Regions from separate parts of the Paenibacillus sp. FSL R10-2199 genome, predicted to be linked through region 1. Evidence: predicted binding sites of a transcription regulator. Region 1 holds the regulator's gene; each other region holds the start of a gene.
What was found. Region 1 encodes LexA, which represses DNA repair genes until DNA is damaged. Its sites were predicted from a motif close to CGAACATATGTTCG; they were not measured.

Region 1 (10,622 bases):
AACGGAGAACCTGATGCTGCGTCCCTTCTCCGCAATCGAACATCCAGAACGTACGCCGTTCTTCAAGCAGCCTGAGGGCGATTGAGGTTACATTCCGCTGCAGTGTCGGTACCCCGGCATTTGTTCCCAAGAAATAAATTTCCATTATGCCCCTCCTCTCTTCTCTTGTACTTCTCACCTTATTTTTATCATGCCGGTTCTTATGAAAAGAATTCTACTCTGTTTTGGCGCTGAAAGCATCTTTCAAGCGGAATCAGCTGGATACGTTACATATAAACTCTTATAATCCCAGCAAAAAACCTCCCGGTGACGGGAGGTTCCGCTATGACGGGCACAGGCCCTTCTGACGGGTGATGATCAATCAGGGCACTTTACAGCTTCTCCACATTGAAATACTGCGCTTCAGGATGTGCAAATACCATAGCCGATACCGAAGCCTCCGGCTCCATCATGAAGCCTTCGGTAAGGTGAACTCCGATATCCTCCGGGGACAGCAGCTTGAATAACGGCCCTTGATCCTCCAGATCCGGGCAAGCCGGGTAGCCAAAGGATACACGGATTCCCTGATAACGCGCCCCGTGTCTCTGCTTCATCGTCATATCCGCCGGGTCCGGGAACCCCCAGGTATCCCGCATCATATGGTGAACGCGTTCAGCCAGGCCTTCTGCCACCTCCAGCGCTACTGCCTGCAGGGCATGGGAACGGAGATAATCTCCCCGGTCCTTAAGCTCCGTGGACAATTCACGTACACCATGGCCGGCGGTTACGACCAGGAACCCGACGTAATCCATAACCCCGCTGTCCACCGGCTTCAGGAAGTCGGCGAGGCAGAGATACGGCTCAACGTTTTGCCGCGGGAAGGTAAAGGTATGCAGCACATTGGCAGCATTCTGCGGGTCATAGATCAGGATATCATTCCCGCTCGACTGGGCCGGGAAGAACTGATACATGGCATGTGGAACAATGGTACCTTCCAGCATCGCCTGATGCAGAATATCGTCTACGGTTTCTTTCAATTCCACTGTACGCGCATCTCCCGCTGCCAGCTGCGCTTCCACGGAACCACGCAGCCCCAGATGATGACCGAGCAGCATCTGCATGTTCACATAAGGAATAATATGTCCAAGCGGATAATTGCGCAGGACATGACGTTCCAGATCCGGCGGGGAAAACACAGGGGCATCGGCTGAAATCTTGGAGCGGACGGCACGCGTCAGCTCGGGAAGCGGCTGCTGAGGAGCTACAGCAACGGCAGCCTCTGCCTCTTGGCGTACCTCTTCCTCAATCTTGCCCCGCTCCAGCGGATTCATCAGCCGGTTGGCGATATCCAGGCCGTCCATGGCATCCTTGGCGTATAGTACCAGGCCGTCATATTCAGGGCGGATACGGGTCTTGGTGAACTTGCGGGTTAATGCCGCACCGCCGACCATAATCGGCACATCGATACCGGCAGCGCGCAGATCCTGCGCCGTCAGTACCATCTGCTGCGCCGACTTCACCAGGAGGCCGGATAATCCGATGGCGTCAGCTTTTTCCTTGCGGAAGGCTTCAATTATATTCTCTGGCGGAACCTTTATCCCCAGATTGACGATCTCGTAACCATTATTGGAGAGGATAATCTCCACAAGGTTTTTGCCGATATCATGCACATCGCCCTTAACGGTTGCGAGCATAATTCTTCCTTTAACCGAGGTCTCATCCTTCTTCATAAACTGCTCCAGATGACCGACCGAGGCCTTCATCACTTCAGCGCTTTGCAGCACTTCGGCGACAATCAATTCATTGTTGTTGAACAATCTGCCGACTTCCGACATCCCCGCCATCAGCGGACCATTAATAATCTCAAGCGGACCGGATAACTTCAGTGCTTCGTCCAGGTCTGGAATGAGCCCTTCCTTGGTTCCCTCAACGACATACGAGGCGAGACGTTCTTCCAGCGAGAGATTGGAGATCTTCTCCTTCTTCTCGACCTTCTTCTCCCGGAAAGCCGCTACGAACGCAGACAAAGTATCGTCATTCGTATTATAAATCAGCTGTTCGGCAAGCTTGCGTTCTTCTTCCGGAATGGAGGCATAACGCTCCACCTTTTCGGTATTCACAATCGCATAATCCAGCCCGGCTTTGGTGCACTCATAGAGAAATACCGAGTTCAGCACTTCACGACCCGCTTCCGGCAGTCCAAACGATACATTGCTTATGCCCAGAATCGTATGAACGGAAGGCAAAGCTTCCTTGATCAGGCGGATACCGTCAATCGTCTCTTTTGCAGAACCGATATATTGCTCGTCCCCAGTTCCGACAGGGAATACAAGGGTATCAAAGATCAGATCTTCAGCGGCCAGCCCGTATTTGTTCACCAACAGATCGTATGAACGTCTGGCAACCTCCAGCTTGTCCTTAGCCAGGATCGCCTGCCCGGTTTCATCAATTGTGCCCACAACGATCGCAGCACCGTATTTATGAATCAGCGGAGTCACTAGCTCGAATTTCTCTTCACCATCTTCAAGGTTAATGGAGTTAATAATCGCCTTCCCCTGGCAATATTGCAAGGCCAGATCAATCACCTTCGGATCGGTGGTATCGATCATCAGCGGGACTTTGACCTTCTTCACTACCAGCTCGAGGAAACGTTTGATATCCTCCGTCTCATCACGGTCAGGGTCCTGCACGCAGACGTCAATGACCTGCGCTCCGCTCTTCACCTGTGCGCGGGCAATCTCTGAAGCTTCCTCATACTTGCCTTCGACAATCAGCCGTTTGAACTTCCGCGATCCCAGCACGTTGGTCCGTTCACCGACCATATAAGGACGGTTATCACTCTCAATGTACACAGGCTCTATGCCGGAGAGCGCTGGCGGATGAATGCCATCCAGCCCGCGCGGCGGATATGCCGACAGGGCTTCGGCCATCGCCCGGATATGATCCGGGGTTGTGCCGCAGCAGCCGCCGGCAATGTTCAGCCAGCCCTTCTCGGCGAAGCCGGCAAGCTTGCGGGCAAGTGAATCCGGAGATTCATGGTAGTTGCCGTTCTCGTCCGGAAGCCCGGCATTCGGATAGCAGCTTACCGCTGCTGAAGAAATGGCCGACAGCGAACGGATATGATCGCGCATGAATTCCGGTCCGGTCGCACAGTTTAATCCGACAGAGATCGGCTTAAGATGCTCCAGCGAAATGTAGAAGGCCTCGATGTTCTGCCCCGCAAGCGTAGTCCCCATCGGTTCGATGGTACCTGAGATCATCACCGGCAGTGTAATTCCGCTTTTCTCGAAGGCATTGTGGATGCCTATACTTCCGGCCTTCACATTCAGCGTGTCTTGGGAAGTCTCCAGCAGCAGGGCATCTACCTTGCCATCGATCAACGCGACCGCCTGCTCCTCATAGCTGTCCACAAGCTCCTGGAATGTTACTCCTCCGGTTACAGAGAGTGTCTTGGTTGTCGGTCCCATTGCCCCTATAACGTACCTTGGGCGCTCAGGTGTATCATATTTATCTGCGGCATTACGCGCCAGTCTGGCAGCCTCCAGGTTAATCTCCCGGGCCCGCTGCGGGATATCATATTCTGCAAGCACCACAGAGGTGGCGCCGAATGTGTTGGTCTCAATCAGATCCGCACCGGCTTCCAGATATTTCTCATGAATATCCTGAATCACCTCCGGCCGGGTAAGCACCAGCATTTCATTACAGCCATCTAGTTCATCCCCGCCGAAATCCTCGCCGGTAAGCGGCACCTGTTGAATCATCGTGCCCATGGCTCCGTCTAGTATCAATATGCGTTGCTGCAAGCTTTCTGCAAGTGTGAATTTGGCCACTTTCAATCCCCCCAGTAAAACATTAGAGTAAGTTTAGCAGAATAAAGGGAATTCGGAAAGCCTTCCTTTCCACCCTGCATTATTTGTATTGACAGTATAGCTACAGCTTACAAGCTCATCATGGCTGTACCGTGAGTTCTTTAGACGGCATAGAGTGCTGCGTCCGGGCAGTCACATGGGAAGTGACCGTATAGCTGCCGGCTTGCTCAAATGTACGTTCACTTATATAAGCTCCTTCTCCGTCACTTACCCCTTTCAGCTGAGTGCTCTTGCCTGGCTCTGCATTATCTACAATTTCGAAGATCACTTCTTTGGCGTCCTCAACAACTTCTCCGTCCTGACTAATGACTGCTTTAAAAATCACCTTGTCGTTAACGGATATTTCCTCCGGACTCCAGCTTAGCTCTACCTTAATAGGTACCATTGAGGAATCAGCAGCTGCATGCATATACATATCCTCTTCATTATTCCCTGCACAGCCGGCAAGCGTCATACCCATGACAATGCAAATGAGACCTCTAAGTATCTTTGGCTTAATCATCTGGAGCCCTCCCGGTTCATCGATAGATTCATCTTCATGTTAACAACGAAAGTCAGATTGCTTTCTTCCTTATTATACACATTTTATTCAACTTGTCGGAAATAAGCTTCGTTAACCGCCCTATCACATGAGAATAGTCATATACATGAACTACATTTGTCCAAATCCTCGCAGGGAATCGAGTAGGAGGGGGCGGCAAGCCCCCGTCCTCTCACACCACCGTACATGCGGGTCCGCATACGGCGGTTCCAAAAGGTTAACAAAGTTCCAGATAGCGTGAAAGTAAACTCTTCAGCCCTTTTGCTTCCCAATAGGAAGTCGAAAGGGCGTTATTCGTGTTCCGGGACATTTCCCACGCGCCTCGCCGCGAGTTGGCCATCTTAAAACAAGCCCACTTTGGAACCCCGAGTGCTCGAAGCTCGCGGATTCGTGTACGTACTCGTTTCCACTGTTTCCACAGACACATTCGAAGTCTCCTCCGAATCCACTGGTCCAGTGTTTGGAAGTGTGTCTTCGCCGAGGCTAGACGGAAATAACCGAGCCAACCCATCAGATAGCGGTTCAGTCGGTAAATCCTTTCTTCCATGGAAATGGACCAGGTACGTTTCGTTAGCTCTCGAATTCTCCCTTTAAAAGCTGCGAGACTCTTCGGAGCAATCCGAATCGTTGCCTGTTTCTGGCTCAGGAAACTGAATCCTAAGAACTTTCGGTGCCAAGGTCTCGCTACCGCACTTTTCTCCCCGTTTACTTTCAGTTTTAGCTTTCCTTCTACAAACCGACTTACCGATTCCATGACACGCTCGCCTGCTCGTTTACTCGCCACAAAGATATTACAGTCGTCCGCGTAGCGTACGAATCGCAAACCTCGCCCGGTCAGTTCCTTGTCCAGATCATCCAATAGAATGTTTGCTAGAAGCGGACTAAGCGGACCGCCTTGTGGCGTTCCCTCCCGGCTACGCTCCCATTTTCCATCCACCATAACTCCGGCGTTTAAGTAAGCACGGATTAGCGTCAGCACTCTTTTGTCCTCCACTTTCCGCGCCACTCTTGCCATTAGCATGTCGTGGTTTACCTTGTCAAAGAATTTCTCCAGATCCAAATCCACGACCCATCTGAGGCCGCCTTGGATATATCTTTGGGCTTGTTTAACGGCGTCATGCGCGCTCTTCCCCGGCCGAAAGCCGTAGCTGTACCACGAGAATTGTGCGTCAAAGATCGGGTTCATGACTTGTAAAAGTGCTTGCTGGAGGAAACGGTCCATCACAGTCGGGATGCCTAGCTGCCGTACACCGCCTCCAGGTTTGGGGATTTCCACCCGTTTGACTGGCGCAGGTCTGTAAGTTCCCGTCAGAAGTTCAGTTTTCACCGATGTCCAGTGCGTATTCAGGTAAACTTGTAGATTCGCTACCGTTACACCGTCCACACCGGGCGCTCCTCCATTTTGCACCACTCGTTTGTAAGCGAGTCGAAGGTTATCTCCTTTGAGCATTTGCTCCAGCAAGTTGTTCTGGTCTTCGCGAGAGGAAGGGACGACTTGTGCCGACGAAGAACTCGGCGCTCCGGCATACCCTGACGGCTTCACCGCTTCTCTTTGCCGCAAGCTCCCTTGCGAGATATTCTGCTGTCGTTGCTCTTCATGCGAACGCATCGCTTTCCTCTCTCCTTTCGGTTCAGCCCTTCCGTAAATTGTTGCAACAGCTTACGTACTATGGCTTCTGCTGACTCCTGCCAGTTCAGCGCAGCCTCTCAGCTACGGTTACAAGTTTTTTTTCTTGCTTATCTGACAGGTCTCCCCAGATAAGAACGTCATCTGTCTGCCCGCGACCACTGGAGTATACCGCGCCAGCCCTTGGCGGCTTTGGATTTCGTCATGTTTAGGTGACTCATCCGACTGACACAGCCTCAAATCCAGTTCGTGTACCTTGGCCCGTGCTTTTGCCTCCGGCTTCCTTCAGATTCCACCTCACGGTGGACACCCTTGCCCTTGGCTAACGGTAGGCGCTCGCCAGCCCCCGTTCGGGACTTTCACCCTAAAGATGACGCCCATGCTGGGCGTACTATCAAAAAAGCCAATATCCTATAAGGATACCGGCTTCATCTAATTCAGTTATAGGGAGTGTACCAATGGCAGAAGCTCCGAAAGATGGCTGATCTGATAATCCGGAGTAATGTCCGGGTCAGGAGTCTTGGCCGTCCGGTTGATCCAGACCGTCGTTAGACCTGCGGCCAATCCTCCGAGAATATCAGTCGTAAGCTTATCTCCGACCATGACCCCCTGCTCAGGCGTAATATCCAGCAGTCCGAGGGCATACTCGAAGATTGTCTTGTCCGGTTTCCCTTTACCGAAGCTTCCAGAAATGACAATATGGTCAAAATACGGAATAAGCTCAGGTACACCATCAAGCTTCTCCTGCTGAAGTGCAGGACAGCCATTCGTCAACAGCAGCAGCTTCACCTTGCCGCGCAGCTCATCCAGCACCTGAAGCGTCTCTTCATATATATAAGGACGGCTGCGGCGCTCAGCGGCGAACTTGGCCGCGAGGCGTTCCGCCAGCGCTTCATCGTCCACTCCAAGAGAGGCAAGGCCGCGGCGCCAGGATTCGGTGCGGTAGGCCGGAGCAAGCTGTTCCAGCTGCCGGAATTCCGGCTGGTCTCCAGCTGTGAAGTTAGCCCATAGTGCCTCAAAAGGATTAATCCCGATCAGCTTCGTGAACGGAAAAGTCTCGTAAGACTCATAAAGCGCACGCGCTTCTCTGCGCACCGCCTGTTCAAGCTCCTGCGGATCAATAGAATCCCCTGCAGCCTCAGAGGCGTAGCGGAATGCTTCTTCCACACTTCGATCATCCCATAGCAATGTATCGTCAAGGTCAAATAGTACGGCGGTAATCGGCATTTCGTTCTCCCACTCCCTATGCTGGTCTATCTTACTATTCGTGCACTACTTCAATGTTGTTGTTCTTGCCGAATTGTTCCAGGCGCGCAGCCATAGCGGCGGTGTCATACCGGTTAATCAGCTTGGAGAAAATCCACTGCTTGCGCTTGCCTTTATACTTAATGGTAACTACACTGCGCGACAAGGTAATCTTCTCGATTTCAGCTGCTGGCAAAAAGCGTTCACGGTTGTATTTAATAGTAGACAGACGGGCGCGTTCCACCTTAAGGAACGGACGGCGGAAGAATAGCAGCGCGGCAAGCAGGAAGTACAGCACTACCCCCAGCCAGTTGGCCAGTATTCCGCTTCCTTTCGCTTCATCAATGGAACCGACTACCCAGAACATAATGCCAAGCAACAGCAATACGACAGGGAATACAATATTCCGGCCTTTGAAAATATCGGTGCTCTTTGCAGCAGCTTTAGAGCTCGTTGCATAAATCGTCTCTTTTCCCTGCTTCTTTCTTTGCTGATTGATTTGCTTGGTGTTGCGTTGAACCATTCTTTCCCAAGAACGGGCCATGTTAGTTCCCCCTAGTCATCCTGTATTATCTATGAAAAGGCCGCAGACTAAGCTTTACGTCCGTCGTTGCCTTCTTCATGCTCCGGATTATCCACAATCTCAATGGTATCAAGCTGGGCCCGGAAATTGCTGCGGATATTGCCCAGATAAATCTCGCGGAGTTTGGCGCGTTCTGCCAATTCTTCCTCATTCAGGCCGCTTTCCTTATGTTTGCGTGCCAATTCATTGATGCGTGCGACCAATTCGTCAATATTCAATACTTTCCCCTCCCCTATAAATTCATTCTAACTTTGCCATGAGAAAAAGAGCTTGTCAAGGTCTACCCCCTGAAAGCTCTCTTAGTCGAACACCATTATGCTTCTTCCGGTTAATATACCGGCACGGACAGTATATCTCCTGCCTTAATTCCACTGTCCTTCAGACCATTTGACTTCTTGATTCCTTCTATATATACAGCAGTCCTCATATCATCCGGTTTATTCTTGAGGGCAATGCTCCACAAGGTGTCTCCGCGTTCAACTACGATCCGTTTCTCAGGCTTCATTAAAGTGACAGAACCAGCGAACACATTACCGACTACTGTAAATCCGGAGATCGTGAGTAATAGTATCAGAGATATCTTGATAAAGCTGACCTGGCGGAATATTGAGGTAAGTACAGACAGCAGGCGAAGGGTCTTGTCTCTGAATTGTGCCAATGGATTATGGGGTAATGGATTACCGGGAGCGGACACCTTGATATCCTCATTGTAGATACTATTGTAGGTACTGTATTTTAACATAAATATCGTCCTCCAAACACTTGTTCTTACTTTCGAAAATAATATAACACGAACATGTGTTTTGATCAATAGTTTTTTCGAACAACTGTTCCCTTTATTTTTCAGACTATAATTCTCACAATTTAGAACTTATGTTTGTACGAACGGCAGTTCTATGTTATAATTTTCCCAAACATAGTATATGGGGTTGATTCCGATGTCAAAGATTTCGAGTCGCCAGCTGGCGATCCTGGAATTTATACGTAACGAAGTCCGCAGCAAGGGTTATCCTCCGTCCGTTCGGGAAATTGGCGAAGCTGTTGGCCTGGCCTCCAGTTCTACAGTGCACGGTCATCTGGACCGGCTTGAGAAGAAAGGCCTGATCCGGCGCGATCCTACGAAGCCGCGTGCAATTGAACTGCTCGGCCAGGAAGATTCAGAGAATGTACATCAATTCGTCCAGACGGTTACCCGTATCCCTGTAATTGGCAAGGTTACTGCTGGTGTTCCTATTACCGCTACAGAGAATATTGAGGATTACTTCCCGCTTCCTACTCATTACGTAGGGGATAACAAGGTATTCATGCTTTCTGTACTCGGCGACAGCATGGTTGATGCCGGTATTATGAACGGCGATTATGTTATTGTCCGCCAACAGCAAACCGCTGACAATGGTGACATCGTTGTTGCGATGACTGAAGAAGATGAAGCAACCGTTAAGACCTTTTACAAAGAACGTGATCATATCCGGCTGCAGCCGGAGAACCCGGCTTACGAGCCTCTCCGCCTTAACCGCGTTACTATTTTGGGCAGAGTCATTGGATTATTCCGCGATATCCATTAATCTTTCTCCTCCATAATCAGGCTGCTCCGCATCACGCGAAGCAGCCTTTTTCCTCTTTAGATCCTGTTACGCTTGCCCAAAATGCCAAAAAACCAACATAGGAACATTTGTTCCTATGTTGGTTTTTTGGCATTTTTTACTCCGAACCGCTTTAGCTATCCGCACATATCCTGTTACAAAGGAGTGCTGATCCCATGCCCAACTATCGAATTATTGTCGACCTTTCACAGCGCATGCTTTATCTGCTTGATAATGACACCGTAACCAGAGGATTTCCTGTCGGCATTGGCCGGATGCTGACCGTCTCGCCGGTAGGCGAGTACACGATCATTAACAAGCAGCCCAACCCGGGCGGACCGTTCGGAGCCTTCTGGATGGGCCTGTCCAAGCCACATTATGGAATTCACGGAACCAATGACCCTTCCTCCATCGGCCACATGGTCTCCCACGGCTGTATCCGCATGTATAACCAGGATGTGGTCGCGTTGGCTGCTATCATTCCCATTGGCACCCGTGTAACCATCAGGGAGTAGCTACAGTCATGCAGCCGCCTATAAATTTCTATATTGAACACAAGAACCCCTCTGACGGGTTTTGACCAAAGGGGTTCTTCACAGCATTATTGCACAGTTTGCTCATAACCAAGCTCGTCCAGAATATATTCAGCCAGACTCCACTGTTCCGCAGGTGAGTCTTTGCTTTTTTTGGCGTAGACCAATGCACTCTTGGTAACTTTCTCGATCAGCCTGCGTCCCTGCTCTTTGGTGATGGACACTTCCATCCCGGAGCGGCCCACCACCTCAGACAGACAAAAGAACGCAATCCGCATCGCGTAATTGTCTCTGCTGAGGAAATAGAACAAATGAGGCACGTTCTTGAGCAGACGGTCAACCCAGTTCGTAATCTCCCGAACCTGATAGACTTCCCGGCGATCCTGCTCATACCCATTGAATATAATTATGATTTTGCCCCGTAGCCGCTTCTTCTCATATTTCTTAAATTCACGCAAATAGCTCTCCAGCCGTCCCTTCTCCACATCTTCTCTGGAGACATTCAGCACGGTGGATCCGGCTGCATCCCATTTTGAACTTTCTTCCATCACCGGATCTGCGTTAACAGACAGTGTACTATCCTGTATTTCCGGCAGTCCCAAACGCTGGCGTAATTGATCGTCCATTCTTCACACCTTCCTGTATCAAGCTCTTGTGCAGCT
Region 2 (10,622 bases), 1.8 Mb from region 1:
TCACGTTTCATATCCCAGGATACGCTTTTGCCATCCGGCAGCAGCAGTGCGTAATCAATTGCCAGGCCGTAATTGTGATAGCTGTTCCCGCCCTTGGCATTGGTTACAATAGCGCCTTTCTTCGTTCTTCCCTGCGCGTATAGCGCATTCTGCTCGGCAATGGTGCGCATTCCCTGGGTAATGAGGATCGGAATCCCTCTGGCATAACTCCGCCGGATGAGCTCTGTAGCACCCGCCAGCAGCACCGGATGCAGATTGCCCAGCCACCCTGCCGATTTACTCTTCACTTGATCCAAAGTCAGCATATACTCACCCCCTGGTATAGTAAATGCCCCCTTGTACAATGTTGCATGTACACTTTCCCCCCTGCATCCGCCCAAGTTTGCCAGGCTCCCTGAAGCATACGAAATAAGCCCCCAGGCAATCCTGAGGGCTTTAATGAGGCTTGATCCAGCTTAGCGTAAACAGGAGCCAACAAGGATGAATTGCTGCACCACAGGCCACACTAACATGGAGTACCTTTAATCCTTAATCCCGCATGGAAAGGTGGACAACCATGGATATTCACAGTGACAGCTATAAGGTAGCCGCACTTAGCGATCAGGAGGATGTTGTTGAGGTGATCCGCGGGGCCGAGTCGGCCATCGCCCGGATGACCGGGAATCCCGGAGTCACGCTGATTGCTTATGAAAAGACGGAAGCCGCCCGGAGAAATTAACCGCTCCGTCCGCTCCGGCCAGCTTCGCCTGCACCCTCAGACGATATAGGCGTCCACAATATCATCCACGTTCAGCCACTTCCATTCCTCCGCCCACTGCAGCTTGATTTCGCGCGAGTGGGTGTGAATGGAGGTTACAAATCCGCTAAGCAGCTTGTGCTCAAGAGGGTCAAACAACACTACCGTTACCCGTACATGACTCCGCAGCGACAAAGCCAGCGTATGCTCAATCTCCTCCAGCTTGTGCTCATCCGGAACCGGCCTGACGCTCTGCCACGTCTCCCGTACACCTCTACTGATTACGCGCATCTGCTCCGGCAGTACTGTCCGGTTGCTGTCCCACAGGTTATTGCCCTCCAGCTTTTTGCCCATTGCCGCTCCCCCAATCTATGGTCTGTATACAATACCGCAATACGTTGTCCGCTCATCAACCGAACGTATGTTTGTATTATATCCGTGATCCGGCTTTTTAAGCAAGCAGAAATATATGTAAGCACCAAGACCTGGAAGGAACCATACCGGACTCCGCCGGCACAACAAAATAACCCCACAGCAGTGGGGCTAGCTTGAATTCATTCTGGTAATTACTCAGGCACTAAACGGGGATGAATACTTTTTAATTGGCCGTGTTTCCTGCCGTGCTCTCTGTCGTTGCAGCTCCCGTATCCGTCTTCGCAGCCGCGTCCGCTTCTGACGGGTCCACAATTAGACCTTCTGTGCTCTCTTCCGGGTCAATCAGTCCGGCGGCCGCTCTGGCTTCATTCAGCTTGGAGATGCCGTACAGCATCGCTACATCCGCCTGCTGGTTCATTGCATTGAATTCCTCGGCAGTTACATCGGGAGAAACCGCGCTTTTGGAGGCCTGCTCTTTAATGGAATAGGCACTTTTAAAAGCAATAATTGAATCTCTGAGCAGCGTCTGGATGGTGTCCGGCAGGCTCTTGGAAATCTTCACATCACTCACCTGATCGGCAATATCGGAGGCTGTATCCTGGAACTCGTCTACGGCCTTCTGCAGCTCCTTCTCGGTTGCCTCTCCGGTTGAATAAGAAGTTAAGGTGGTGTTGAAATTTTCCAGCGAGGATTTACCCATTTCATCGAATTTTGACATTTCATTGTAAAAGCTCTGAACTGTATCCTGCACTACTTCCTGCGAAGCAGGTTCTGCGCTGTCATTGCTGCAGGCACTTAGGACTACAACCATCATAAGTAATCCTGCAAATAAAAATCGTCTCATATTTATATCCCTCCACTTAACAGAATAATATCGAATTTTGTTAAGTGCAAATGAAATTAATGTAAAATCGGCCGGGATGAAACATTTTCCTGAGATAAAGCGTATTCACAGTAAGAAACACAAGAAGAACCCGGTAGTGACTGGGAATTCTTGTTATACTATAATCAAATTATCCGTTATACGAGAGGAAGATATCTTATGCCTTATTGCACAGCCTGTGGTGCGGAATATAAGCAAGGCGCCAAATTCTGCGGAGAATGCGGAGCAGGTACAGAGGATAATAACGCTCCGGCAGCAGCACGCCGTCCGGCGGCAGGCCGGGTCTCCGGAACAAGCACAGAAACCGAGCTGTGGCAGGGTAAGCCTGCGGGCATATCCGACCGGCTCAAGGGGCTTATTGGACTCAATACCACCAGATACACAATTACAACCCAGCGGATTATGGTGAAGAGCGGACTGATCGGCAAGGATGTCGAAGAAATCGAGCTGCTGCGGGTCAATGATTTTTCCGTCACGCAGTCGATTCCCGACCGTATATTAGGCATTGGAACGCTTACGATCCTCTCGGATGACGCCTCGTCGCCGCAGCTTCCTTTCCGCAAAATCCGCAAGGTTCAGACCGTAAAAGACGTGCTGCGACAAGCCGTCCGCAACGAAAAAGTCGCCAACAACATCAGCTACCGCGAACAAATCTGAACTAAGGCCTTACTGTTAAGGAAGATACAAAGCCCCTGCCGGAATTACGCTTTTGACCTGGCTGGGGCTCTCCCACATCAGCACGGCCCGCGCATCCCCCTGGTTCTCGTAATACTCCACCTTCAGCTCATGCAGCTTACCCGCAATCAGCTTCACACTGCCTTGCCGTTCCTGCCCGCTCTGCTTCATCCAGCTGTCAATAATCAGCTTGCCGTCGATCCACACCCGGATGCCATCATCCGAAGAAGTATAGATGGTGTAAGTCTCACTGTACACCGCACTTAGCCTGCCGCTCCATCTTACCGAGAACAAATCTGCACCAATAGCCGGATCAGGGGCTGCCTGTCTCCAGATGAAGTTGATGTTGGCATCCGTCCGGGTGAGGGCGGGCGTACCGCTGAGCGTAATGTTATTATAGTACTGGCCATACAAGCCCGGCTTAGGAATGCCGCCCGGTGATGGATCCATTGCTGCCGCCTTTGCTGCATATTCGTCTCTCGTGAACACGAAATTATCCTTCATAAAAGCTTTGATCACCGCATCACTGTTCTTCTCATACAGCAGCTTGCCCCAGGTCATCTGGTAGCTCCATTTGTTCTGGGAACCAGCCAGCAGGGCTGCCGGAGGAAGCTCCCCATTCTCGCCAATGGCGATCAGCTTGCCGCGTCCCAGATCCCAGAGGCTGTCATGATGGCCCCCCTTGAAGTCTGCGTCATAGATATCCAGTGCCAGCACATCCACTCTCCCGCTGCCCGGGTAATATTTCGCAGGTTCGTCACACCACTGGTTTTTCGCATTCGGACTCCACACCCACAGGAGATTATGCAGCTTGTGATATATGGTATAACGCTCGAACATAATCTCCCAGAGGGTGCTGAAGGAAGACTTCTGCCCCCACCAGAACCAGCCGCCGTTCATCTCATGGTAAGGTCTCCAGAGCACAGGTACACCAGCATCCTTCAGCTTTTTGAGATACACGGCTACTTTGTCCAGCTCTGCAATCATTGCTGTGTATTGGACGGTTCCCGGAGTAATATATTTGTTGAAATCTGCTTCGCTGAGGCTCATCGAGACATTCGCCCAGGCCGGAGCGGTTCCCGGCAGATTGGCATGATAGCTCATCGTCACGATTCCCCCGGCCTGATGCCAGCGGACCGCACTGTCTGTGACGGCCTGCCGCTGGCTGCTGATTTGCTGCTCCGTCTGGTTGCTGATGGCACCCATTTCATAGCCGTGAAGTCCCGCATAGCTCCCGCCGGTATTCTTCAGCTTCACGCTGAATTCATCCGGGCTCTCCAGATAATCATGCTGTCCGCTGATCACGCCTTGCCCCTGCAGCCAGTATAAGGTGTTCAGCAATTTACGCGCCGGCAGGGCCAGCTCCGCATCCGCAGGACTCATCAGCACACTGCGGAAGGCGGCCTGCCATTGTACATCCCCTACCAGCCGTGACGCGGAATCCAGCAGATCTCTGAGTACACGCTGTTCCACTTTATCCACCATCCTTTTCCATCTGTTTGTACATTTTATGGCGAATTATGTAACATCAGAACGGCGGATAGACAAGAATTACGTCTGTTCCAATCCCGCAGTCATACGCTATACTATTGTGAGCGCAGGCTTCATGCGCCCACAATACTTAAGCGTATGCTTCCGAAGCGAGTTTTGCCGGAGCTTATCATTGGAAGCTATGCTAACAAAACTTTTAAGGAGCAGATATGAAAGCCAAAAAATTCATCACCAGTCTCATTATTGTTGTTCTGCTCAGCCTGGCTGCTTACTACTTCGGGGAGAATGGTCAGCTTCCGTCCCAGACGCCGTCTTCTGACAATTCGGAGGTTGTCCGGCTGGAATTCCCATCGGGCCGCTATCCGGAGACCGCCAGACATATTCAGGAAGCGATTGAGAACGGGGAGTCCCCCATCTGCACGATTGACCGGAATGAAGCCGAAGAGAACCGTAAGGAATCCCTGAAGGGCGTACCCACCAAAAAAGGTTATGACCGCGACGAATGGCCGATGGCGATGTGTGCGGAAGGTGGAGCCGGCGCTGATATTGAATACATAACTCCCAGCGATAACCGCGGAGCTGGAAGCTGGGTCGGCAATCAGCTGGAGGACTTCGCAGACGGTACCCGCGTAGAGTTCATGTTCAAATAGGCAGAATGCCTGAATGCTCCGGCTACCGCTACCGCAAATGATTGCTGATAAGAAACAGATCGCATATTAGCCGCTCTCCTCTCCGTCATATAAGGACATTTGCATGCCTGTTATGCGAACGACAGTTCTTTATGCAATTTCACCCAAATAAAGCGTAAAATAGGGTGGGATATTATTCCATAGACGGAGAGCCGGGAGTGTTCTATATCTGTTATCGGGGGAAAAGGCTGTACGGCCCTATGTCCGAGGCTGAAGCCTTACAGGAATGGTTTGCACTTGCAGGTACAGTCAAGGAGTTGTATATCATTGAAACGGATGAGCATACAGGCAGAATCAAACGCCAGATCGGTCCGGCGGCACGCAAAAAAAAGAAATAGCCCCATCCGGCCTCAGGCCAGACAGGGCAGCACTTGTTCAATGCGGTTCTAGAACAAACAGGCTTTAGTGATAATAACCAGCAGAATGAACAGAACCAGAATCGCACCAGTCGAAGTCCAAGGGCTTACAACCGGAACAATCGGAGGACCCTGATTAACTCCACCGACGTTATTTCCACAACCGCAACCATACTCTGCTCCCATAATTTAATTCCTCCTCTTGAATATTGAATACAGCACAGAATATGTGGAAATCTAACCGGTGGCATGGGCCAATTGGCAAAGAAATGCCATTCACCTAACGGCCAAGCCCTATTCGGTCGATATAAAAGGTGGATGCGCTGCTTCAAAAAATCTTGGAGGAGGAACACAAATGGATATTGCTGCACTATCGGTTGTCATGAACCAGTCGTCTTTATTGCAGGCTGCGGGATTACAGGTCATGAGTATTGCCAAAGATCAGGCACAGACGGATGCCCAGAATATGGTCCAGATGCTGAGTCAGGGCGCACACCCCACCTTGGGAAAAACACTTGATATTCGCGCCTGATTGCTTTATGCTTACATACATAGGAACACCCGTTCCATATCCATTCAGCTGCTGAATGTTGAGTGTGCTGATTGCTTAGCCCTTCTGGGCTTTTCTTTTGACCATTAATACGAACATACGATCTTATATTGAGGTGATTGATTATGCAATCCTATTATCAGATGACTGCGTTGGAGAAATGGACAGAGGATTTATATCAGCGCATCGGTGTCCGCCAGCCGTCCGACATATCCATTGAATACATAGCCGAGCGGCTGAATATCTGGATTCATTATTTGGATGTCCGTAGCAAGAGCATTGAGGCCAGCGCTGGAATGTACAGTATGTTTATCGACAACAGGCTTCCTCCCGAACTGCAGCGGCTGGAGTTCCTCCATGAGCTGTGTCATCTGCTCCGCCATGCCGGCAAGCATACTCTGATGCCTGAACAGTTCACGCAGGCGCAGGAGGATGAATCGGAACGGTTTATTCTTTATGCCGCCATGCCCTATTCCATGATTTCTGCACGGACACTGCCTGAACTGCGTGAGGATGCCGTGGCTGAGCTTTCCAGTACCTTCCAGGTTCCTGTGGAGCTGGCTCTGCAGCGAATTGACCAGATCCAGCGGCGGATTTTCCAGGGGCAATTGATGGCCGTAATGGAAAGAAACGAAGACAGAAAATTAATCCATAGACATATTCGCTAAGCGCTGCGGGGATAATACCGGCATAGACATTAGAACAACAGATGTACCTCTATGCATGGTTACATTTCAACCGTAAAGGGGAGCGACATGGAAGCCATAAAAGTCATTCAATTATTGCTGACCCATCCGGATTACAGCGTAGATGCAGTTCATCCCGAAATTCCGGATTTTGTCGGCATTGAGACCATTGAAGTGGACCACGAAACGCAGACCTTCTCCATCTTACTGCAGGAACCCAAGGAGTACGATTAAACCTCCGTGAAGAATAATCAGCATATAGAGAGCTAGCTCAGTCCATAACCTTTCACCCTATAAAAAAGTGACCCCGCCAATATCCGGCAGGGTCTAAGGTTTCTATCAGGGGGTATGTATACACTATACTCACTGTTGCTTAAACCAACCTTAAATCAGGCTGAGCAGGTTCTGATTATGGGCAAAGGGTCAGGGGACTGCAATTTTCAGTTTTCTCTTGTGCTACCATATTGTACAATAATGGGAGTAACTGCAATTTATTATCCCCGCGGACGGAGTGATTCTATCACTATCAGGACAATCAAGAAATGGATCGTAGCCGCTCTAGTCTTTCTAAGCCTATTGAGTATTCTTTACTATTTACTATCCAAGGTCGTATTCGAATACATAACGTTCTCAGATCCCTATAATAATATCTTTCAAATGATCGCAATGGGCATCATGCTTATTGTAGCGCTGGTCTGCACTTCTCTGCTGATTAATGACAAGAATAACGACTAGCCGCTGCTGACAAACTGGATAATCCCGATACCCGCCATTGCCAGGGAGATTCCGAGTATTACCGCAAGCATGATCCAGACTACCTTTTTGGTGGACTGCGGGGGCGGGTTATAGTTCTCCATCACAGCAATCCGTTTCTCCAGCGCAGCAACCCGCTTCTCCAGTTCACGGTTGTTATCCTCTGCTTCACTCATTGCCACTCTTTCTCCACTCTCCTCTGGTTATATATTTTTTAATCGTTTCATCATGTTTCTGTAACTTATATCCAGCTCCCATCCCTTACTATGGACAAGGGAGGTGTTTGTAGTGGAAATTCTAAGAAGTGTTTGGTTATTGCTGCAACTTGCAGCTGGCCTTTGGGGGTTCACATTTAATCCGATGCCCGCACAAGCCGCTGATACAGGTGCTTCTGTGTCTACAGAGAACATTCAGACTTATCAATATAATTTGGATGAGATGCACGGTTGGAAGGTCACTTCGGCCGGTTCCGGGATGTTCAGAGCTGATAATGCGATCTACCAGACGGCCGATAGCGGCAAGACCTGGGATAAGCTCAGTGATTCGGAGAATGGAACCTTACCGTCCGGACCGGTTGGAGCATTTACATTCAGTAGTGCGGATAACGGCTGGCTAACCATCAACACTCCGCAGCCAGGGACCCAGCGGCTGTACACAACCGGAGATGGCGGAGCGCACTGGACCCAAGAGAAGCTTGAAGTGCCTGATCAATACGCCTCTTCCATGTTCGATCCTGCACCGCCTGTTTTTTTCAGCTCAACATCCTATGGAATCATGATTCCGGATCACACGGAGATACAGAATGCACAGGGCGGAAACACTTCGTTTTTCCTGTTTTTCGTGACCCAAGATTACGGGCGGCACTGGAATGCTATAACTGACCCTACCGCCGGTACATGGAACAGTTTGTCCTGGGACGCTGCTGAAATTCAGGATAAGGAGCATTATTCTTGGGAAATCCGCATTGGCCATGCCCTTTGGACTTCACCGGACGGCAAGGATTGGGCTACATCCATGGAAACAGCACATCAAAAATCCTCGTTCCATAAATGACAACCGCAAGACCCAGAAAGATCCCGAAGACTCCGCCCACCCGAAGAACCGTTTGCTGGCCTGGCGTAGCTGTAGACTCCATAGTTTCCCGGAAAGGCCTCCGGGTTCGAATCTTGACCCCTTTTCGGGAGAAGGCCAGCTGCACAGCCGAGTAGATAATTCCTATTCCCACCAGCCGCGAGAACCAATCCATAATGCTCCAGTCTGCGATATTCATAGCCTCACGCTCCTTTTACAAGTTATTACCCAGTAAATGGAATGTGAAGTCAACTTCTCCCTGAAGTCATTCTTAGAACTTCGGAACTCTACTTCGCTCTTCTGCGCGCTAATAACCAATCGAACAATAATCCAAACCCCAGCCAGAAGAAGAAGTGAATGCCGTATAGTATAAACTGGAACAGAAGTTCATTGTTCATGGTGTAATGCAGATCTGTCAGCTGAGGGTTAAGCCATAACAGTAAAGGACCGGTCAAAAAAAGTAGCAGGTTTTTATCATCTTGTCCTGACAGATTAATCATACATACCGCTACAGACAGAATCGGTAACCACAAACCCAATCTCTTCATTAATTTCATCTAAGTCCCTCCATTTACTAAATACTACCATATAATGATAGACGGGGACCATGACATACATCTTGAATCCATAGAGAATCGTGCCAGAATATTATCTATTAATAATTCTCCCCGGCATAATACCGCTCCAGCTTATGCTCCAGATGTATGAGCTGTGCTTTTTTCGCTTCTATATCATCCAGGAGCTGTTTCTTCTGATTCTGAATAAGCCTAATCCGCTCCGGTAAGGTAGCCGTACCGGCTCTGACCATATCATGATACTTCTTGATCTCCTCCACACTCATTCCCGTTTCACGCAGACATCTAAGGAAGATCAGCCAGGTAATTTCCTGCTCGGTATACAGTCGGTTGTTCTGCTCATTGCGGGCTACTGCATCCAGAAGTCCTTTTCGTTCATAGAAGCGGATCGCCCCTATGCCCACCCCAACTTTTTTGGCGACTTGTCCTATCGTAAACATTCCGGTTCACTCCCAAATATTTATGTTGACCTACACTTAGTGTAGCATAATAAGCTTTGAATTGTTGCTAGACCATATCCCACAGAAAGAAGGATTACGATGAACAGAACCGCTTTTGTAACAGGCGCCAATAAAGGAATTGGATTTGAAATTGCGAGACAACTCGGTGAAGCCGGCTGGAAGGTGTTGCTTGGTGCACGCAGTGTTGAACGGGGGGAAGCCGCAGCTTCCGAACTAAGAAACCAGGGATTAAACGCAGAGTTTGTGCAAATTGATATGACTAATCAAGAGAGTATTGAACAAGCAGCCGGCAGCATTCAGGCCAATTACGCTGATCTGAAGCTTTTAATTAATAATGCCGGCATGCCGGGAGCCTTCTCGAGCTCATTCAGTGCAACCCAGGAGGCCGATTTGCGCAATGCCTTTGAAGTGAATTTCTTCGGAACGTTCCGCCTGAATCAACAGCTGTTCCCTTTAATCCAAAAGAATGAAGGAACCATTGTGAACGTATCGACCGATATGGCTTCACTTCACTTCATGCAGAGCTCTGCATATGCGCTTAATGCTTTTGACTATAACGCCTCCAAAACCTCCAACAATGCAATGACCGTGGCCATGGCGATTGAATGCAAGGACAGCAATGCTCAAGTATTCGCCGTCACTCCCGGCTTCACCAAGACGGATTTGAACGGCAATGCCGAGGGCGGCAAATCCAAAGCAGACGGGGCAGCTATTATTGTCGGCTTCGCAACGGATGGTAAGCGGCATAACGGGGAGTTTCTCGATGTAAATGGGGTTTATGCCTGGTAATGCAGGTTAGACTTGCCACGAAAGAAAAGTGCCCGCCAACGGATTACGGTTGACGGGCCTCAATATAATAGACTATCGTGTCACTTCCATGAAAAACTGCTGTAAATCCAATTCGGATTTTATATTTTCAATCACATTTTTCAAACCAGGAACCCAGAGCAAAGTGTCTTGCCGAATATAGTTTAAAACTAAGGCGCAACTCCGTTCAAATTTTTCAATATGGGGGCTGTGTTCATTTTTCAAAACTTTTCTGACCTCATCTGCTAATTCCATATAATCAGAGTCAATGTGATCTTGCTTATTTATTTCAGCGGGTTTTAATTTAGACCAGGCGTAAGCTCCTCCAGCCACTACTTCTTCAGATCCCTCCACATATTCCAGAGACGAATCCTCGTTAATGAATTCATTAATCCGCGCCTCTAGACCTTTGAAGGTTTGGACAAAATCAATTACGTCTTCCAAAAAGACACCTCCCAAATAGATAAGAAGATGTGATTTTCCGCTGCTGTAAAAATCCTTCAGTTAGCAATCA
Region 3 (10,622 bases), 4.0 Mb from region 1:
TAGTTCCTTGATCACCGTTGCCGGCTAAATTCCCATTAAAATTAGTAGTGACATACAATGGTGGTCATAGGGGTATCATGCATTCCGCATAATTAATTGGAAAAACGTATCCTAATTTAGGTTTATTCGAGAGGTAGACGTAATTAAATGGATAAACGTCATTTATTCTGTTGCATTATCTCGACTCTGATCTATTTGTAGCCTATTAAGTGCTGTTTTTCCAACTGTTGCTTGGCAAAGGCTCTTACGTTCATTAGCAAGTGGACAAAATCCATCTATTTCTGGCCGCCGCCGCAGCCCTCCCCTCCAATGCTGTTTCCATCTAAGGTTTGGGGAATGGTGTAATTCCCCAAACCATGAAAAAAGACACCTGTGCGGGTGTCTTCAAATGTTCTCGCATACAATTCGTTTCACCCGGGGAACTTACGGACTTCTATTTATTTGCGGCGGCGGCTCTTCATCATACGGTTATACATTACAAGAGCGGCAACAACCATGCCAAGCATGGCGACGCTGCTTGCCGATTCCTGCGACATCCCAAACATCAGACAAATACTTGAAACCAAGGTTCTCGTAAGCAACGCAACCGCAATCAGCATGATTGGCCGCCAAATGTTGTATCCTCTCATTCCCAGCAACACTCCTAACCCAATTTTCAGAAACAGTACAGTTCTAAATGCTATGAACCATTAGAAACTATTATAGCATAATAAGGAATGCGCATACATTCTGCACGGGTAACCGGCACATAGAGATGCCTTTGACAAGAACATACGTTCGTTATATACTTTCCTCTATGAGGGGGCTTGTGATCGTGGATGTTATGGAGAAACTTGAGATTCTGACCGCTTCGGCCAAATATGATGTAGCCTGCACTTCAAGCGGTTCAGACCGCAAAGGCCAGGCCGGAAGCTTGGGCAGTACTGCTGCAATGGGCATCTGCCACAGCTTTGCGGCGGACGGCCGCTGTATTTCGCTGCTGAAGGTGCTTATGACCAACGCCTGTGTATATGATTGTGCCTATTGCATTAACCGCAAATCCAATCCCGTCCGCCGGGCGGCTTTTACCCCCGAAGAGATCGCGGATCTTACCATGCAGTTCTACCGCCGCAATTACATAGAAGGGCTGTTCCTCAGCTCAGGGATTATGCGCAATCCGGATTATACAACCGAGCAACTGATAGCAGCACTGGAGCTGCTGCGGAATGTGTACCATTTCAACGGCTATATTCATGTAAAAGCGATTCCCGGATCTGACGACGCCCTGCTGTCCAGACTCGGACTGCTTGCTGACCGCATGAGCGTCAATATCGAGCTGCCCTCGCAGGAGAGTCTCGGGGTTCTCGCTCCCGACAAGAGCAAAGTATCCATTCTGAAGCCGATGGGGCTGATTAAAGACCGGATTACGGAGAACAGCTCCGATATCGTAAAATATAATCACGCTCCCCGCTTCGCTCCCGCCGGCCAGAGCACACAGATGATTGTGGGCGCCTCGCCCGATACGGATTATCAAATTCTGAATCTAACGGAGGGCCTGTACAAGAAGTACGCATTGAAGCGCGTGTTTTTCTCTGCCTATACCCCGGTGATCGAGGATTCGCTGCTGCCCTCTTTGGACACCGAACCTCCGCTGCTGCGGGAGCACCGGCTCTATCAGGCTGATTGGCTGCTGCGCTTCTACGGCTTTCAGGCAAGCGAATTATTGGACGAAGCCGTACCCAACTTCAATCCGCTGCTTGATCCGAAATGCAGCTGGGCCGTTAACCACCGGGAGCAGTTCCCGGTTGAGATCAACCGCGCTCCGTATGAAATGCTGCTGCGTGTACCCGGTATCGGCGTAAGGAGCGCACAGCGGATAGTGAAGGCAAGACGGGCGGGAACGCTGGATTTCCAAGCGCTGAAGAAGCTTGGCGTCGTGCTCAAGCGGGCCCAATTCTTCATCACCTGCAAGGGCAAACCGCTGGAAGGGCTGAAAGTCAGTGAACATACCCTGCTTCGTTCGCTAATGTCCGGCCAACAGCTGGCCCCCTATCAGCCGCACCAAGTTGAGCAGCTGACCTTGTTCGACGACCACTACGCATCGGCCTTGCCGGCAGCAGAAGGATGGGCAGGGTTCAAGAAAGGAGCGGAAGCCTGATGTTCAAGCCGTCCGTTCTGGCTTATACCTATGATGGCAGCTTCCAGGGCCTGCTGTGCTGTGTATTTGAGAGTTATACCTGGAAGGAGATTCCGCTGGCCGTTCATTCAGAGGGCGAGGAGCAGGGCCTGCTGCTGGAATCGAAGTGGATCGAAACTGACCACGCCAAAGCAGAGAGAGTCCTGAAGTCTATCCCGATCCGGATCAGCCAGGAAGCGGAGGAACTGGTCCGTCTGGGGTTCTGGTCAAACACACCGGGGAAGGAACTGCTGCTGCTGAATTTTCTGTATCTCGGCTTCAAGCATGGCCGCAAGGTGATGAATATGCTGGCCGATGATACGGTGCACGCCTTACAGAAGGCGGTTCAGCAGCTTCGGCGGGAAGGTCATCTGTATCTGGGTTTTGTCCGTTTCTCCGTATACGGTCCGGTCATGGCTGCGGTTATTGAGCCGCAGGGATACATCCTTCCTGTGATTCAGGAGCATTTCTGCGACCGGTTTCAGGGCGAGAGCTTCATGATCTACGACCAGACTCATGAAGTAGCGCTGATTCATGAACCCGGACGGGAGGCTATCATACCGCTAAGCGGTTGGATAGCACCTGAGCCGGATGAAGCAGAAGAAGCCTATCGCCGCTTATGGACAGGCTTCTATCATGCGATCGGGATTAAAGAACGCCGAAACGACCGCCTGCGCACCTCACTGATGCCCAAGCGGTACTGGAAGCATATGGTTGAGATGAACGGCAGCAATGGCGTCCCTGCACTCGCTGCTGCGCAGCGGAAGAAGGCGCTACAGCCGGAGCCGCCGAAGACCATCGGCCCGCTCCCTGCTTCACTCAGACAAACAAATACTCATACTTAAGTATTTGTGACCTGAGCACCTTGGACACTCTGCCCAGTTCCTTATCATTTTGCTCTATGAATTGCAGTACAGAGTAGCGATTAAACCGGAGGGTTGTATCAAGTGCACGGGCCTGTTTGGAGAAATCTTTGCTGAACGGTTTGGCTTTGACGCTTCGCAAAGCAACATCTATTGGCATACTTAAAGAATAATCTGCCGTGTCTGATAATAGACTTAATCCATGATCGAAATAGGGACAAAGCTGATATCCTGAATTCCCGTGAATAAAGGCGATATTGTTCAAGTCGGATAATCAACACTATCATTTTCTCTCAAAATGCATTGGTTATAATATTATCCAGCACAAAAAGAGTGCCCCGCAGTCATTATCATGACCACCCGGAGCACTCCCTTCTTGAGAACTTACTATTTAATTCAATTTACACGTGTGAACGTTAATTAGTTCAAAGCCTTCCATACCCAGTTCTCAACCTCTGGAAGATCGATGCCTTCTTCACGGATGTATTGGTTATGTTTCTTCACCATGGCATCCATTTCATCAGCAATCGCCTGATATTTGCCGGCCTCCGGCAAGCTCAGCACAGCTTCCTTCGTGAGGTCGAAGCGGTCCATCTGGTTGAGTACGCGCATATCGAACGGTGTAGTGATGTCGCCATTCTCGCGGTAGCCATGTACATGCAGGTTATGGTTGTGGCGGTCGAAGAACAGGTCTTTGATCAGGCCTTCATAGCCGTGGAAGGCAAAGATGACCGGTTTATCCTTTGTGAAAAATTGATCAAACTCCTCGTCAGATAAGCCGCGCGGATCGAGCTTTTGGCTTCTCAGCTTCAGCAGATCTACCACGTTGATATAGCGGATTTTCAGCTCAGGCAGCTTCTCATGTAGAATCGAGATTGCAGCCAAGCTCTCCATAGTAGGTTCTGTACCCGACGAAGCAATAACCACATCCGGCTCTCCGCCCTTGTCGGTGCTTGCCCAGTCAATGATTTTGAGGCCTTTGTCCACCAGTTCCTGAGCTTCATCTGCCGAGAACCACTGCGGACGCGGGTGCTTGGACGATACAATCAGGTTGATCTTCTGACGGTCATTCAGAATGGTGTCGAAGACAGCCAGCAAGGAGTTGGCATCCGCCGGCAGATACTCACGGATAAATTCCGGCTTCTTGTCAGCCAGATGACCCAGCAGACCCGGATCCTGGTGAGTATAACCGTTATGATCCTGCTGGAACACAGTTGATGTGGCAATGACGTTCAAGGACGGGATATCTGCGCGCCAAGTTTGATCTGTAGCCTTGCGCAGCCATTTGAAGTGCTGGGTAATCATCGAATCAACAACGCGCAGGAACGCTTCATAGCTGGCGAAGAATCCGTGACGTCCGGTCAATACATAACCTTCGAGGAAGCCTTCCGCCTGATGCTCGGATAATTGGGAATCAATAACACGGCCGTAAGGAGCCAGGAATTCATCCTGCGGTTCCTGGATGGAATCCATCCACTGGCGTTTGGTTACTTCAAACACAGGTCCCAGACGGTTCGACATCGTTTCATCCGGTCCGAAAATTCTGAAGTTGCGGTTCTCTTCGTTGAGCGTTACAACCTCCTTCAGGTATTTGCCCAGTACAGCCATATCCTGCGCGATCACTTGACCCGGTACGGAATTATCCAGTGCATAGTTGCGGAAATTCGGCTTGTGCAGATCTTTAATCAGGTTACCGGCGTTCGTTACAGGGTTCATCCCCATACGTCTGTTACCAGTAGGCAGAATCTCAGCCAGATCAGCGTTCAAACGGCCATTCTCATCAAATAGTTCTTCAGGTCTGTAGCTGTTCAGCCATTCGAGCAATGCAGGCGCATGCTTCATGTTCTTCTGATCTACCGGAATCGGCACCTGATGGGCCCGGAAGGAGCCTTCATTCGGCACACCGTCCCACGCTTTCGGACCGGTCCAGCCTTTAGGTGTACGGAAGACCAGCATCGGCCAAGCAGGGCGTGTGGTATCGTTATTTTCACGGGCATTCTTCTGAATCGCTTCGATCTTCTCAATAATGGTGTCCAGAACCTTAGCCATTTCCGGGTGCATCAGATCAGGATTCTCGCCTTCCACGAAGAACGGTTCCCAGCCGCTTCCTGCAAAATAAGCCGTTAACTCTTCTCTGGACATCCGGGACAGAATGGTCGGGTTGCTGATCTTGAAGCCGTTCAAATGCAGAATCGGCAGCACCGCGCCATCTGTAATCGGGTTAATGAACCGGTTGGAGAACCAGGAAGCCGCCAGAGGTCCGGTCTCTGCTTCGCCGTCACCTACAACAACTGCCGAGATCAGGTTCGGATTATCCAGAACTGCGCCCACACTGTGAGACAAGGAGTAACCCAGCTCGCCGCCTTCATGAATCGATCCTGGTGTTTCTGGGGCAGCATGGGAAGCCACTCCGCCCGGGAAGGAGAACTGTTTGAACAATTTCTTCAGTCCAGGGATATCCTGAGTGATCTGCGGGTAGATTTCGGTGTAGCTTCCGTCCAGATAGGAGTTCGATACCATAACCTGGCCGCCATGCCCCGGACCTTCAATATAGAACATATCCAAATCATATTTAGTAATTACGCGGTTCAGATGCGCGTAGATAAAGTTCTGCCCAGGGATGGTGCCCCAGTGTCCGATCGGCTTCACTTTTACGTCTGCGTCCTTCAAAGGTTCTCTTAACAACGGGTTATCCTTCAAATAGAGCTGACCCACGGAGATGTAGTTCGTTGCGCGCCAGTAGGCGTCAAGCTTTGCCAAATAAGTTTTAGAAGAATAATCCACCTGTGCGATTGATAATCCCATTTCTTCCACTCCCTAATTTTTATCTTTGTATTTTGAATGTATCACTTCTACAGTTACATCATACTCCTGACTTTAATAAATTCAATCTTTTTAGCAATTGATACGGTCCAATATTGTGAAATTTTGAACATAGTATGAAATCGGGAGCAATAAATTTATATATAACCTTTATTTTATGATTTATGTAAATAAATTCTAATCAAATTTTCGATGAAAAAACTTCTAAAGCATCTCCCTTCTGGACATCACCATTCCAAATACGGTATCATTTTGTGGGAATTACTTACAAGTTTAAATCATAAGCATATCACCCAGCTGCTATCAGGAAGGAGAACAGATATTCGTGAGAACTTCATCCACCCCCTCCCGATCCCGTATTACGGTAAAAGTGACCCTTACAGGACTTATCCTTCTTGCCGCAATCGGCCTGTGCCTTTGGACAGGGTTCGGTTTATTTTTAGCCAAAAGCGGGTACCTTTATCAAAAAGGAATCGTCCGGGCCTTAAATGCAACCTATCAATCTGAATTTGTTATCGTGTCTAAAGAAGGATTAAATGAGGACGGGTATCAGGTGTTTAAGGCATCGCCGGCGAATGACCGCAGCTTGGTATTTACGGTAAGCCGCACCAACGGCCATGTGGATGGCGGTCTTCCGCTTAGGAGACAGCTCAGCAACAATTATGAGGAAACCGCTCAAAAGAAGTATTATCCTCTTCTGGTTAAGAAATATTTTGGCATTGAGCTGCAGGATATTCCTATGTCTATTTATCGGGGAACCCGTTCGTCCCGGGAGATATCTGATGAAAATTACGTAGCGGTGAACCGGGCGAATCTGGACGAGATCGCCTCCAAAGCCAAAGCATTCTTCAGTGAAGCAGAAAGCCACCGTCTAAAACAACTTTTTCTCCGCTTTGAAGATGACTTGGGCGTTTCCTCCGAAGATGCAGGCATAGCTATTCAGCGGCTTGAATTGCCGGGCTTTGATTTTAAAGTAGGAGAGCACTGGAAAAAAGGATTCCGGCTTTTGAGTGAAGAGGAGCTTAAACAGAAAATCGTAAGTCAGGCTGGACGGGGGATTGCCGATCGGGTGGCCTATACTTTTGATACAGAATATCCGGACTTCAGCGGGAATTTCGCAATAAAGTTTACAGGGAATGATCTGAACAGCTTTGAAGCCTATGTGTCCGCCCACACAATAACAGCAGAGAAAAGGGAAGATGCTCTTGCTGAAATTTATGAGGCCTACACCAGGGTGATTATGTTTATCCCTAAGCTGCCTCTTAACATGACCGCTCTTCACCTGAAGTACGAAACCAACACAGAGACAGAGTCAGTAACCCTCAAGAAAGAAGAGATAAGTAAAGTCAGCAGCCTGGCTGCCCTGAAAGAGCTGTTCAAGCATTCCCAACAAACCGTAAACCCTCGCTAAACCGAGGCTAAATTATATGCAGACCCCAAAAAGACCGGGAAATTCCCGGCCTTTTTTTCGTTAATGAACAGACACGAACGTGTTGAATTTCAGATACTGGTAATGGAAGCGCATATGCGAGAATTCAAATGGCGTCCCGTTATCCAGGAAGAAGATCCCTTCCATGACTCCAACAGGCTCATTCTCCTTCAAGTGGAGCAATTCCTGATCACTAGGCAGCGAAGGCTCGGCAAAAATAGATAAAAAGGATTTGGTAACCGCCAGATTGCGCGACTCCTCCAGATAATGAAAGATCGATCCTTCGATAATCGCCATATCGAGATCCTGTACGATTTTAATCGGAATATATCCGGTCTCAATCATAAAGGGTTCCTCATCAAACAGGCGCAGGCGGACAATTTTATATACGAAATCATGAGGCTGCAAGAATAAATCACGCTGAAGCTCTTCCGTAGGCCGGATAACCTCGAAGTTCAGTACTTTGATCTCCGGCTTCTTGCCATGCATTTGAAAGTTGTCGGAGACCCCCAGATTAGAGCCCTCGTAATTAAAAATCGAATCGTTTTTTATGTACAGCGGATTAATAAAGGTTCCCGATCCGCGTTTCTTGAAAATAATGCCGTAGCTCTCCATCTTGGTCAGCGCACGCTTAATGGTACTGCGGCTAACCTGATACGTTTCACTGAGACTACGCTCATCCGGCAATCTCATATCAGCAAACCGTCCCGCAAAAATCTTCATTTTGAGGTCATCAATAATTTGCTTATAGACAAATTGTGTCATGTAGTACTCCTTCGTCGGGTCGAGCCTAAACTTCAATATTAAATATATCATATTAGGATGAATGATAGCGCTCAAATTTCAAACCTGAAACCCCGCCTGTCAAACCGCGTACATAGAACTGGAAATAAATATATTACCAGGGGGAAATACAAAATGAAGAGAAAATTTGTTATCGGACTTATTATTGCTTTTATGGCACTAACGGGCTGTAGCTCAAATAAAAACACGGCAGAGCCATCGGCGACTACAGCAGCTGCTCCGGCAGAAACACAGGCATCCTCAATTCCTACCGAGGCGCCAACACCTGCACCAAAAAAATTGTCTGATACAGAAGCTGTGGCGCTTGACTACGTTAACATTTTCTTAAACGGATCGGATAGTGAAGCAAAAAAAACCTTCATTACAGACAACGTCTATCCGGATGCCCAGCCGCTGTTTCAAATGATTCAATCCGTAGAAACACCTGATGACCAGAAACTTAAGAATCCCCAGGTTCTCGAGTCTACACATTATTCTGATGAAGGCGGTATGAAAGTTGAGGCCGTGTTAATCCAAGGCCAAAAAGCCTCTAACCTCAAAAGCGAATTGATCGTTCTTATCAGTGACCTGAAAATTATCTGGGCAACAGATTCATCAGACCAGGAAACATTCGGCGAAGCAAGAAAGGTCTTCAAAGAGCCCCTCCCGGAAGCTTCGTTATCAACCGTACCTGCTCCAAGTGAAATGTTAAGAGAGATCCGGAATTTCGTCATTTCCGATGTGTGGAACGAGGGATTTGTTGATATCCATTCCTATATGATTAGCGGGACCGGCAGTACAGGACAGAGTCTGGATATCAATTTCACCGTTGAGCAGCTGGCCAAGACTATGAATAAGAAAAAGGAATACGACAGCTATATCACCGGTCTTGATTCCAAGTATGATTCTCTTAAACAGGTCTGGATGAAGCTTTCCTCCGAAACTGATCGTCTATACAGCCTGGTTCAACAGAATCCGCCCAAAGCCAACGATACCACCGCGAATTTTGATACCGGAATCTTCAATCAGTATTTGGAGGCCTTTGAGAAGGAAGTAGACGCCGCAATCAAATAATTGCTAATTAAAAATGCAGTTCATCTCCTTGGGGGAAAGGACTGCATTTATCTATAGATGCTTATTGATCAATGCTCCCCATAATCATATCCATGAGATTACCCGGTTCTAATATAACAAACACCCATAAAAATATTATATTGTTTGCTTTTTACACTAAAAATTAGGGTTTCTTAGTAGGCCGGAACTGTCTTATAATGAGATTGGGCGGGAAATTCCAACCGTTTGTGAACGCGTGTTTACACTCCTGCCTGTCATCCACTTTGTAGGAGGAATGGTTATGCAATACGGTCATTTTGACGAAAAGAACAAAGAGTACCTCATCACGAAGCCTAATACACCTGCCCCTTGGGCCAACTATCTTGGCTCGCCGGAATACGGCGCGATTATCTCAGGAAATGCCGGCGGCTACAGCTTCGTGAAGTCTGGGGCCAATGGACGGCATCTCCGCTACCACTTCAACTCTAAGGACGAGCCGGGACGCTACATTTATGTAAGAGACCTGGAGAACGGGGATTATTGGTCCGGCTCCTGGCAGCCAGTGGGTAAAGATCTGGAACAATACCAATCGGTATGCCATCATGGAACCGGATACACGAACATCGTCTCGGATTACGATAACATCCATACGGAATCGTTATACTATGTGCCGCTGAACAAAACCTACGAGGTATGGCGGATGAAGGTGCGTAATGACGGCACCAAACCCCGGAAGCTGGCTCTCTTCGGTTTTGCCGAACTGACCAACAATAACAACTACGAGCAGGATACCGTCAACCTGCAGTACACCCTGTTTATCTCACGGACTTACTATAAGAATAATATGATCCTTCAGGTCATCAACGAAAATATCCCCGAAGAGCAGAGCTGGAGATTCTTCGGCGCAGCCGGCGCGGAAGTTACCGGTTACGACGGCGACCGGGATACCTTCCTGGGCGATTACCGCAGCTACGGGAACCCGGCTTCCGTTGCGAACGGCGAATGTTCCAATTCACTTAACTACAATACCAATGCCTGCGGCGCCCTGCAGATCAATGTGGAGCTGCAGCCGGGAGAAGAGAAAGAAGTCGCCTTCCTGCTGGGACAGTATGATGAGCAGGGTGCGTCTGAGATTCTGAGTCACTACAAAGATTTGTCTGTTGTAGAGAAGGAGCTCGAAGAACTGAAGGCGTTCTGGCACAGCAAGCTTAACCGCTTCCAGGTTCACACCCCGAGCGACAATCTGAACAATATGATCAACACCTGGAATGCTTACCAGTGCTTCATTACCTTCATCTGGTCGCGTGCTGCCTCCTTCCAGTACTCGGGCCTGCGTAACGGGCTCGGCTACCGGGATACTGTGCAGGATATTCAAGGCATTATCCATCTGGATCATGAGATGGCCCTCGAGCGCCTACGACTGATGATTTCGGCCCAGGTCTCCAATGGCGGCGGACTGCCACTCGTCAAATTTGATCATAATCCAGGCCATGAAGGCACACCGGACGACCCGGAA

Region 2: NYE33_RS12915 (ImmA/IrrE family metallo-endopeptidase) is a predicted target of LexA. The motif match lies at 5,848-5,861, and genes of this name have one in related genera.
Region 3: NYE33_RS03075 (putative DNA modification/repair radical SAM protein) is a predicted target of LexA. The motif match lies at 767-780, and genes of this name have one in related genera.

The regions. Positions count from the first base shown of each region.
Region 1 covers NZ_JBBOBO010000001.1:4,772,289-4,782,910, reverse strand. The annotation lists gene rnz (ribonuclease Z) at 1-145, opposite strand, end outside; gene metH (methionine synthase) at 372-3,749, opposite strand; gene NYE33_RS21060 (FixH family protein) at 3,928-4,350, opposite strand; gene ltrA (group II intron reverse transcriptase/maturase) at 4,607-5,998, opposite strand; gene NYE33_RS21050 (HAD family hydrolase) at 6,458-7,243, opposite strand; gene NYE33_RS21045 (hypothetical protein) at 7,278-7,805, opposite strand; gene NYE33_RS21040 (DUF896 domain-containing protein) at 7,853-8,062, opposite strand; gene NYE33_RS21035 (LysM peptidoglycan-binding domain-containing protein) at 8,173-8,586, opposite strand; gene lexA (transcriptional repressor LexA) at 8,783-9,409, shown strand; gene NYE33_RS21025 (L,D-transpeptidase) at 9,604-9,942, shown strand; gene NYE33_RS21020 (hypothetical protein) at 10,029-10,586, opposite strand.
Region 2 covers NZ_JBBOBO010000001.1:2,962,014-2,972,635, reverse strand. The annotation lists gene NYE33_RS12965 (M15 family metallopeptidase) at 1-305, opposite strand, end outside; gene NYE33_RS12960 (hypothetical protein) at 557-718, shown strand; gene NYE33_RS12955 (YolD-like family protein) at 755-1,090, opposite strand; gene NYE33_RS12950 (hypothetical protein) at 1,335-1,955, opposite strand; gene NYE33_RS12945 (zinc ribbon domain-containing protein) at 2,154-2,651, shown strand; gene NYE33_RS12940 (glycosyl hydrolase) at 2,667-4,142, opposite strand; gene NYE33_RS12935 (NucA/NucB deoxyribonuclease domain-containing protein) at 4,370-4,810, shown strand; gene NYE33_RS12930 (hypothetical protein) at 5,050-5,187, shown strand; gene NYE33_RS12925 (hypothetical protein) at 5,236-5,391, opposite strand; gene NYE33_RS12920 (YjfB family protein) at 5,561-5,737, shown strand; gene NYE33_RS12915 (ImmA/IrrE family metallo-endopeptidase) at 5,881-6,423, shown strand; gene NYE33_RS12910 (hypothetical protein) at 6,511-6,675, shown strand; gene NYE33_RS12905 (hypothetical protein) at 7,018-7,176, shown strand; gene NYE33_RS12900 (hypothetical protein) at 7,173-7,370, opposite strand; gene NYE33_RS12895 (WD40/YVTN/BNR-like repeat-containing protein) at 7,588-8,247, shown strand; gene NYE33_RS12890 (hypothetical protein) at 8,201-8,464, opposite strand; gene NYE33_RS12885 (hypothetical protein) at 8,553-8,822, opposite strand; gene NYE33_RS12880 (MerR family transcriptional regulator) at 8,921-9,280, opposite strand; gene NYE33_RS12875 (SDR family NAD(P)-dependent oxidoreductase) at 9,380-10,090, shown strand; gene NYE33_RS12870 (hypothetical protein) at 10,163-10,552, opposite strand.
Region 3 covers NZ_JBBOBO010000001.1:730,352-740,973, forward strand. The annotation lists gene NYE33_RS03070 (hypothetical protein) at 438-629, opposite strand; gene NYE33_RS03075 (putative DNA modification/repair radical SAM protein) at 824-2,137, shown strand; gene NYE33_RS03080 (TIGR03915 family putative DNA repair protein) at 2,137-3,000, shown strand; gene NYE33_RS03085 (hypothetical protein) at 2,975-3,283, opposite strand; gene NYE33_RS03090 (phosphoketolase family protein) at 3,439-5,823, opposite strand; gene NYE33_RS03095 (hypothetical protein) at 6,167-7,252, shown strand; gene NYE33_RS03100 (GntR family transcriptional regulator) at 7,313-8,035, opposite strand; gene NYE33_RS03105 (hypothetical protein) at 8,189-9,127, shown strand; gene NYE33_RS03110 (GH36-type glycosyl hydrolase domain-containing protein) at 9,408-10,622, shown strand, end outside.